DNA from 2 places in the Agrobacterium sp. NPDC090273 genome. Region 2 is predicted to be linked to the other one. Evidence: predicted binding sites of a transcription regulator. Region 2 holds the regulator's gene; the other holds the start of a gene.

Region 1 (4,913 bases), 310 kb from region 2:
CGCGAACGTGCATATGTACGACGCGATGAAGGACAAGCAGATCGGCATTCCGGATGTCGTTGAGAAATGGGGCGTACCGCCCGAGAAGATGATCGACCTGCAGGCGATGACGGGCGATTCCACCGACAACGTTCCAGGCATCCCCGGCATTGGCCCGAAAACGGCAGCTCAGCTTCTCGAGGAATATGGAGACCTCGACACGCTTTTGTCGCGGGCTGGAGAAATCAAGCAGCAAAAGCGTCGGGAAAACATTATCGCCAATGCCGACCTCGCCCGTATTTCCAGGCAGTTGGTGGCGCTCAGAACGGATGTGCCACTCGATCAATCCCTGGAACAGCTTGTACTCGAGCCTCAGAATGGCCCCAAGCTAATCGCCTTCCTGAAGGCGATGGAATTCACCACCTTGACGCGTCGCGTTGCCGAAGCAACCGATACCGATGCTTCCTCCGTGGACGCTGCCGATGTCGCCGTGCAGCGGGGCGATGAAGCGCACGGTCCTGACCTCGATAACCCCGCTCCGGCAGAGGCCGGGGTGGAAGTTGAGGCGCAACCGTCATCGCCTTCGATACCGGCGAAAAAAGTGGCGGCCGAAGGCAGCGCACCTGCAGAGCTTGCCGAAGCGCGCAGAACTGTTTTTGCCACCGCCAAGATCAATACGGAAGCGTACACCACGATCCGCGACATTCGTGAGCTCGATCGCTGGATCGCTGCTGCCCGTGAGACGGGCATCGTCGCTTTCGACACGGAAACAACGTCGCTTGACCCCATGCAGGCGGAGCTGGTCGGCTTTTCTCTGGCCATTGCCGATAATGGAAAAGACGCATCGGGGACAGATATTCGCGCCGCTTACGTTCCGCTGACGCACAAGACTGGTTCAGGTGGCGATCTTTTCAGCGACGGCATCAAGCTTGTCGAAGGTCAAATCCCCGCAGCCGAGGCGATGGATCGCATCAAATCATTGCTGGAGGATCCGTCGGTTCTGAAGATCGCGCAGAACCTGAAATACGATTACCTGCTGATGAAGCGTCATGACGTCGTCATGCAGAGCTTCGATGATACGATGCTGATCTCCTACGTGCTCGAAGCCGGGAAGGCGACGCATGGTATGGATTCGCTCTCTGAGCGCTGGCTCGGACATACACCCATCGCCTACAAAGATGTCGCGGGTTCCGGTAAGTCCGGCGTGACCTTCGATTTCGTCGACATCGGCAAGGCCACCGCCTATGCGGCGGAAGATGCCGACGTTACGCTGCGGCTCTGGATGGTCCTGAAACCGCGTCTCGTTGCCGAAGGTTTGACCAAGGTTTATGAGCGGCTGGAGCGCCCCCTTGTGCCGGTTCTTGCCCATATGGAAGAGCGTGGCATCACCGTTGATCGGCAGATTTTGTCGCGTCTGTCAGGAGAGCTAGCCCAGAAGGCCGCCGCCTTTGAAGAGGAAATCTACGAGCTGGCAGGTGAGCGTTTCAACGTGGGCTCGCCCAAACAGCTCGGCGATATCCTTTTCGGGAAGATGGGACTGCCGGGTGGCTCCAAGACCAAGACTGGCCAGTGGTCGACATCGGCACAGGTTCTGGAGGATCTCGCCGCAGAGGGCGTGGAATTGCCGCGCAAGATCGTGGACTGGCGCCAGCTCACCAAGCTGAAGTCGACCTACACGGATGCGCTGCCCGGATACATCCATCAAGACACCAAGCGTGTGCATACATCCTACGCGCTCGCTTCCACCACCACTGGACGCCTCTCCTCGTCCGAGCCGAACCTGCAGAACATTCCTGTCCGTACCGCGGAAGGGCGCAAGATCCGTACGGCGTTCATCTCCACGCCTGGGCACAAGCTGCTGTCGGCCGACTATAGCCAGATCGAACTGCGTGTCCTGGCGCACGTTGCGGATATTCCCCAGCTCCGTAGCGCCTTTGAAAATGGCATCGATATCCATGCGATGACGGCGTCGGAAATGTTCGGTGTGCCGGTGGAAGATATGCCGTCTGAAGTGCGGCGCCGCGCCAAGGCCATCAACTTCGGCATCATCTACGGTATCTCCGCATTCGGGCTGGCAAACCAGCTCAGCATTGCTCGCTCCGAAGCTGGAGAATACATCAAGAAGTATTTCGAGCGGTTTCCCGGCATTCGCGATTACATGGAGCAGACCAAGGCTTTCGCGCGTGACAACGGTTATGTTGAAACGATTTTTGGACGCCGTGCCTATTACCCTGAAATCCGTTCCTCCAACCCATCGGTGAAGGCGTTCAACGAACGCGCCGCTATCAATGCGCCTATTCAGGGATCTGCGGCCGACATTATTCGTCGGGCGATGGTCCGCATGGATGGTGCGCTAGTCGAGGCTGGTCTTGCCGAGCAGGTGCGGATGTTGCTTCAGGTGCACGACGAACTGATATTCGAAGTCGAAGATCAGGCCGTCGAGGCAACATTGAAGGCGGTTACCCATACGATGGAAAATGCCGCCATGCCGGCGATCTCCATGAAGGTTCCGCTCAAAGTGGATGCGCGAGCCGCCAGCAACTGGGACGAGGCACACTAAGGTCTGAAGGGGGTTCCGGCTCACTTGGCGCGTATAGCGCGCCAAGTTCTAACTCCCCACAAACCGCGTCTTCACTGTCATCGAACTGTCGTACGGCGAAGTTACGGAGATTCCCACATGGGGGGCTTCATGCACGCGCGATTCGTTTCCAGGGAACTCGAACGTCTTTCGACTGCCCGTCATGACGCTCCGCCCCGACATACGGGCACCCGGTTCAACGCTGAAGGCGAGTTTTTGCCGGAACCCGGCAACGCCATCGTTTGCCATCTTGTGCAGGGTTCGGCGTCACAAAGCGCCGTAGTCGCGACGCGGCAACGTTTCCTGGATATGCCGGAAGCTGGTAATCTGGCTTTCACACCGGTCTCCAGCTTTCATATGACGGTGTTCCAGGGGATCATCGAGTACAGGCGCATGTGGCCCTACTGGCCAAAAGAAATGCCGCTGACGGCCTCGATCGACGCCATGACGGAGTATTATCTCGAGCGCCTTTCCGTGTTTTCGGCGCTTCCCGACTTCGCAATGCAGATCACCGGTTTGCGACCGACCGGCCTTGTGTTGAAGGGAAAAACTGCAGAGGATGACCGGGCCTTGGCGCTTTGGCGAAATACGTTTGCCAAAGCCTTTGGATATCGCCATCCGGATCACGACAAATACGAATTCCATCTCACGCTCGCCTACGTCGTGCGCTGGTTCGATCCCGTCTGTCTGCCCCGCTGGCAGGCGATGATGGATGAGGAAGTCGAAAAACTGCGCGATAGTGTTCCTGTGATCGAGCTGCGACCACCTGCTTTCTGTGAATTTCGGGATATGAACCACTTCAAAGAGCTCATCGTCTTCGATAAAGCATGACACGTGATTTGCGGTGCACTTCTTTGGCCGCGCTTCGGATTCTGCTGAATCTGAAAAAATGTGCGTTAGGGCTGGTCAAACCCCGTTTTGGCATGTATAAGCGCGCCAAATTTCCGATATCGAGACACCCGACATTCGGCCTTTGGTTCTGGCCGGTTCCGTTGTTTCGCCGCTAAAGTGGAGTAACAAAAATGGCAGTACCAAAAAGAAAAACAAGCCCGTCCAAGCGCGGTATGCGCCGTTCGGCTGATGGCCTCACGGCTGCGACCTACGTTGAGGACAAGAATTCCGGCGAACTGCGTCGCCCGCACCATATCGATCTGAAGACCGGTATGTACCGTGGCCGTCAGGTTTTGACGCCGAAGGAAAGCGCATAAGCTTTTCAGCTTCTGCAATTCTTTGAAAACCGGCCCTTGTGGCCGGTTTTTGTTTTTGGCGCAGGCCACTCCCTTGGAAAAGTCCCGCACACCTCCTAAAATCCGTTTTGGAGGTCGGGCGTAAAGTCCGAATTGGGAGGGTGGCAGCCGTTGAGATCCCGCTGGATACTGGTGGTGCTTGTTTGTCTTGGTTTCGGTTATGGCGCCGTCACCAAAGGCAGCGACATGATCGCCGAACGTTACTTCGGCGAAGTGGCCGATCAGGGCCGCACCACCCTCAGACTTGCTGTGTCCGCCCTCGGTGGACTTCTCAGTCGCTACGAGCCCTTGCCGGCGCTCATTGCCGATCACGATGATATCGAAGAACTCGTCGCCCATCCTCAGGATCAGGCATTGCGTCAGCGCGCGAATGTCTACCTAAAGTCCATCAACACCCTGCTGGAATCCTCCGACATCTACATCATGACGCTCGACGGCGAGACGATTGCCGCCAGCAATTATGATGGCCCGGCGAGCTTTGTCGGACAGAACTTCAGCTACCGCCCCTATTTTCAGGATGCGGCCAAGGGTTTGCAGTCCCGCTTCTTTGCGCTTGGCACAACCTCCAACAAACGCGGATATTATTTTTCAGCTCCCATTCTGTTCGATGAGGACATCAAAGGCGTCATCGTCTTCAAGGTGGATATCGAGGGTATCGAAGCATCCTTCGGTGATGGCGAAAATCGTATTCTCGTGTCCGATCCTGAAGGTATCATCTTCATGACCGGTACGCCGCAATGGCTCTATTCCAGCTTGATGCCCCTCACGACGGAACGTTTGGCACGTACCACAACGTCGCGTCGCTACGCCGATGCCGAGTTGAGAGAGTTGCCGTTGCGGACCGGCAGCTTTGGCGAACACCAGCTTTTGACCATTCGTCAAAACGATGGCGAGAGAGAATACCTGGTTTTGTCGCAGGCGATGGCGGATGCAGGCTGGACCGTAAATGTGCTGATCGATACGGGCTCTTTGCGCACGCAGGTTCAGACAACGATGATTGCCGTCATTCTCTGCCTTTGCCTTGCAGTAGCGCTGCTTGCAGCCATGTTGCAGAGACGTCGGCGTCTACGAGAGCGCCTTGATCACCAGGCAGAAGCCCAGGCCGAGCT
Region 2 (4,913 bases):
GCCGATTGGCGTTGCAGCCTCGATCTATCTCGAGGAGTTTGCACCGAAAAACCGCCTGACGGATCTTATCGAGGTGAACATCAACAACCTCGCGGCTGTTCCTTCGATCGTTTATGGTCTGCTTGGTCTCTCGGTCTTCATCAACTTCATGGGCTTTCCGCGCTCGGCCTCGCTGGTCGGCGGTCTCGTCCTGACATTGATGACGCTGCCAACCATCATTATCGCGACCCGCGCTGCCCTCAAGGCTGTGCCACCGTCCATTCGCGCCGCTGCCCTTGGTCTTGGCGCATCGAAGATGCAGACGATCTTCCACCACGTGCTGCCGCTTGCCATGCCTGGCATTCTGACCGGCACGATCATCGGCCTCGCACACGCCCTTGGCGAAACGGCGCCGCTGCTTTTGATCGGCATGGTGGCCTTCGTTGCGAACTACCCGACGACGCCGCTCGATCCTTCGACGGCACTGCCGGTACAGATTTACATGTGGGCGAACGAAGCAGAGCGTGCCTTTGTCGAAAGAACATCTGGCGCTATCATCATCCTGCTCCTGTTCCTCATCGTCATGAATGTTGGCGCAATCCTGTTGCGTCGCCGCTTCGAACGGCGCTGGTAAAGGGAGCTAGAAAGCTATGAACATGTTGTCGGAAGCAGCAGTTGAAAAGGCGCTGGACAAGAAAATGAATGAAGTTTCGTACAAGATGATTGGCAAGGACGTTTCGGTTTTTTACGGCGAAAAGCGCGCGCTTTACGACGTGAACCTGAATGTCCGCGAAAATACCGTTACTGCGCTTATTGGTCCGTCCGGTTGCGGCAAATCCACCTTCCTGCGTACCCTGAACCGCATGAATGATACGATCGATGGCTGTAAGGTCACCGGCAAGATCACGCTCGATACGGATGATATCTACGATCCGGCAATCGACGTGGTGGAACTGCGTGCTCGTGTCGGCATGGTGTTCCAGAAGCCGAACCCGTTCCCGAAGTCGATCTACGAAAACATTGCTTACGGTCCGCGTATCCATGGCCTCGCCCGTAACAAGGCGGATATGGACCAGATCATCGAGTCCAGCCTGCAGAAGGCCGGTCTGTGGAATGAGGTGAAGGATCGTCTGCATGAATCCGGTACGGGTCTGTCCGGCGGTCAGCAGCAGCGCCTTTGCATCGCACGCGCAGTTGCCGTGTCCCCGGAAGTGATCCTCATGGACGAGCCTTGCTCGGCCCTCGACCCGATCGCTACCGCCAAGGTCGAGGAACTGATCCATGAGCTGCGTGCCAACTTCACGATCGTGATCGTAACCCACTCCATGCAGCAGGCCGCTCGCGTCTCGCAGCGCACCGCGATGTTCCATCTTGGCCATCTGGTCGAGGAGAACGAAACGGACAAGATGTTCACCAACCCGGATGACCAGCGCACGCAGGACTACATCATGGGCCGCTTCGGCTGATTGCCCGCTCAGCGCCTCAGAGAAACCGAACAAGTTTGGCGCCTCCGTTCTGCCACCCGCCATCAGCAGGTGAAAACGGAAGGCAAAGCCCAGGGACGAGATCATGACACAGACAACGACGCATTCGCATATCATGTCGGTTTACGACGACGAGTTGAAATTCCTCAGCCGCCGGATTGCCGAAATGGGCGGCCTGGCGGAGCAGATGTGCGCGGACGCCGTTCGCGCCCTTGTCAATTCCGATGCGGCATTGGCGCAGAAGGTGATTTCCGACGACGCGATCCTTGACCACGCCGAGCGTGAAATCGGCGACAAGGCCATCGTCACCATCGCCAAGCGCCAGCCAATGGCTGCCGACCTGCGCGAAATCATCGGTACGCTGCGCATTGCGGCGGATCTTGAGCGCGTCGGCGATCTCGGCAAAAACACCGCCAAGCGCGTGATTGCCGTTGCAGGAACCGGTGTTCCACGCAAGCTGGCTCGCGGCCTCGAACATCTCTCCGAGCTTGCCCTCGTGCAGCTCAAGGAAGTTCTCGATGTTTATTCGACACGTTCGGCTGAGAAGGCGCAGGCCATCCGCGAACGCGATGAAGAAATCGACGCGATGTACACCTCGCTCTTCCGCGAGCTGCTGACCTACATGATGGAAGATCCGCGCAACATCACGACCTGCACGCATCTTCTGTTCTGCGCCAAGAACATCGAACGTATCGGCGACCATGCGACCAATATCGCCGAGACGATCTACTACATGACCACCGGCAGCCAGCCGGAAGGTGAGCGTCCGAAGGACGATAGTTCCAACACTCTCGGTTCCGTGACCGAGTAACAGACCGGCAGACCTGCGGAGTTCAGTATGGTACCGAAGATTGCAGTTGTTGAAGATGAAGAGGCGCTGAGCGTTCTGCTTCGTTACAATCTTGAGGCTGAGGGTTACGACGTCGACACGATACCGCGTGGCGATGAGGCCGAGATCAGATTGCAGGAGCGGGTTCCCGACCTCCTGATCCTGGACTGGATGTTGCCTGGCGTCTCCGGTATCGAACTGTGCCGCCGGTTGAGGATGCGGGCGGAAACCGAACGTTTGCCGATCATCATGCTGACAGCGCGTGGCGAAGAAAGCGAACGCGTTCGCGGTCTCGCCACAGGCGCGGATGACTATGTGGTGAAACCCTTCTCCACGCCGGAACTGATGGCACGCGTCAAGGCGATGCTGCGTCGCGCCCGCCCAGAGGTTTTGTCGTCAGTCCTGAAATGCGGCGACATCGAACTGGATCGGGAAACGCACCGCGTGCATCGTAAGACGCGTGAAGTGCGCCTGGGACCGACCGAGTTCCGTCTTCTGGAATTCCTGATGACATCGCCGGGTCGTGTTTTCTCCCGTTCGCAGTTGCTGGATGGCGTCTGGGGTCACGATATCTATGTGGACGAACGGACCGTTGACGTCCACGTTGGCCGTCTGCGCAAGGCGCTCAATTTTTCGAACATGCAGGATGTCATCCGCACGGTCCGTGGCGCCGGTTATTCCATGGAAGCGGCATAATCCAACATCACATACCCTAAACGAAAAACGGGCCGTAAGGCCCGTTTTTTTATTCCGTGTTGTTCCGCTTATGCCTTGCGGCGTTCGCTGACAGGCTGGTAGGCGAGCTTCGCATGGAACTTGCAGTAGGGCGAAGATTCCAGGGCTTCGCAGCCACAGAAATGGAAGTCGTCCTTCAGCGGGTCGCCAACCGGCCACTTGCAGGTGCGCTCGGTCAATTCCGTCAGCGTCAGGCGGCGCGAGGCCGGCGTAACGATATCGCGCGAAGGAACGTATTCGAGCACCTGAGCGGTCTCGATATCCATCTCTTCGTGAAGGGCTGTCGCAACGCTGGCGCGTGCCACGGTCCGAACCGGCGTGGTGTTGACGCGGGCGGTGTAGGTTGCCGTACGAGGTGCCGCTGGTGCCGTACGCTTCGGTGCAGAGCGCGCCGATGTCACGGTTCCGCCAGCCTTGGCGCGGCCCGGAAGATTGAGACGGTGAACCTTGCCGATAACGGCGTTACGGCTTACACCACCCAACTGTGCCGCTATCTGGCTGGCACTGAGGCCCTCGGACCAAAGTTTCTTGAGTTTTTCGACTCGTTCATCCGTCCAGTTCATGCCGCTTCTCCGCTCGTCGCGTCTATTTCGGCAGAATCCTTCTCCATCTCGCGAGCGCACTCCGAGTGTCAATTCCGCCGGATTTTTGGTGACTAGTTCCGCCGCAATGCAGTCTAGTAATTGACGATTAACCTAGTGTGAGGCTGACTCCGTGGCAAGAGTCGCGGGAATCATCTGGAATCGATTTTCCGGTTTTCCCCAACTTGCTGTTCAGGAGAGTCCGAAAGGCAACACCTTGTGGTTCGGTCACGTGTTCCCACTATGACTTGGGAACGCCGGAAAATGAGGACTTTTGTTGACATCGGCAGTTGAAGTGACAATAGTGCCCCAGCCGCCGCAAGGCGGCATTTTTGATTTTCAGGCAAGGGATAACCTTGTCCACCTATTGACAACGATATGAAAGCGCATTTGCGCAAGGAGTGATGCAGCCATGGCCGAAGCCAACGCGCCATTGTTTGATACGTTTTCAAGAGCGCCGCTGCGTTTCGAACGCGGTGAGGGCGTCTGGCTGTTCACGGAAAGCGGCGAGCGATATCTCGATTTTGCGGCCGGTGTTGCTGTCAATTCCTTGGGGCATGCGCATCCGCATCTCGTCGAGGCTATCAAGACGCAGGCTGAAAAGGTCTGGCACGTTTCCAACCTTTATGAAGTGCCCGGACAGGAAAAGCTCGCAAAGCGCCTGACCGAAGCAACATTTGCTGACAAGGTGTTCTTCACCAACTCCGGTGCTGAGGCGCTGGAATGTGCCATCAAGACTGCACGCCGTTATCACTACTCCAAGGGCCACCCGGAAAAGTTCCGCATCGTCACCTTTGAAGGTGCGTTCCACGGCCGGACGCTGGCAACAATCGCTGCAGGCGGGCAGCAGAAATATCTCGAAGGTTTCGGCCCCAAGGTTGAAGGTTTCGATCAGGTACCGTTCGGTGATCTCGAGGCCTTGAAAGCCGTTATCACCAATGAGACGGCAGCCCTGCTGATCGAACCGATCCAGGGTGAGGGCGGCATTCGCGCGCCCAGCAAGGAATTCCTGCAGACGCTTCGTGATCTCTGCAACGAACACGGCATGCTGCTGATCTTTGATGAGGTTCAGACGGGTGTTGGACGTACCGGCAAACTGTTTGCGTACGAGTGGACTGGCGTTGCGCCTGACATCATGGCTGTTGCAAAGGGTATTGGGGGCGGCTTCCCGCTCGGCGCTTGCCTTGCGACGGCTGATGCGGCTTCCGGCATGACCGCAGGCGTGCACGGCACGACCTATGGCGGCAATCCGCTCGCCATGGCCGTCGGCAATGCCGTACTGGACGTTGTTCTTGCGGACGGCTT

The links. The regulator PhoB, encoded in region 2, activates phosphate uptake and scavenging genes when phosphate is short. The targets are predictions, from matches to a motif close to TGTCATNNANCTGTCAT.
Region 1: a site for PhoB is predicted at 2,615-2,631, ahead of ACIQT8_RS16250 (DUF1868 domain-containing protein). Genes of this name have one in related genera too.

Annotation. Positions count from the first base shown of each region.
Region 1 covers NZ_JBIVYN010000005.1:389,765-394,677, reverse strand. Annotated here, with positions in the region: gene polA (DNA polymerase I) at 1-2,539, shown strand, start outside; gene ACIQT8_RS16250 (DUF1868 domain-containing protein) at 2,669-3,388, shown strand; gene rpmF (50S ribosomal protein L32) at 3,580-3,765, shown strand; gene ACIQT8_RS16240 (ATP-binding protein) at 3,916-4,913, shown strand, end outside.
Region 2 covers NZ_JBIVYN010000005.1:81,360-86,272, reverse strand. Annotated here, with positions in the region: gene pstA (phosphate ABC transporter permease PstA) at 1-613, shown strand, start outside; gene pstB (phosphate ABC transporter ATP-binding protein PstB) at 630-1,445, shown strand; gene phoU (phosphate signaling complex protein PhoU) at 1,549-2,274, shown strand; gene phoB (phosphate regulon transcriptional regulator PhoB) at 2,302-2,988, shown strand; gene ACIQT8_RS14715 (GcrA family cell cycle regulator) at 3,057-3,590, opposite strand; gene ACIQT8_RS14710 (aspartate aminotransferase family protein) at 4,021-4,913, shown strand, end outside.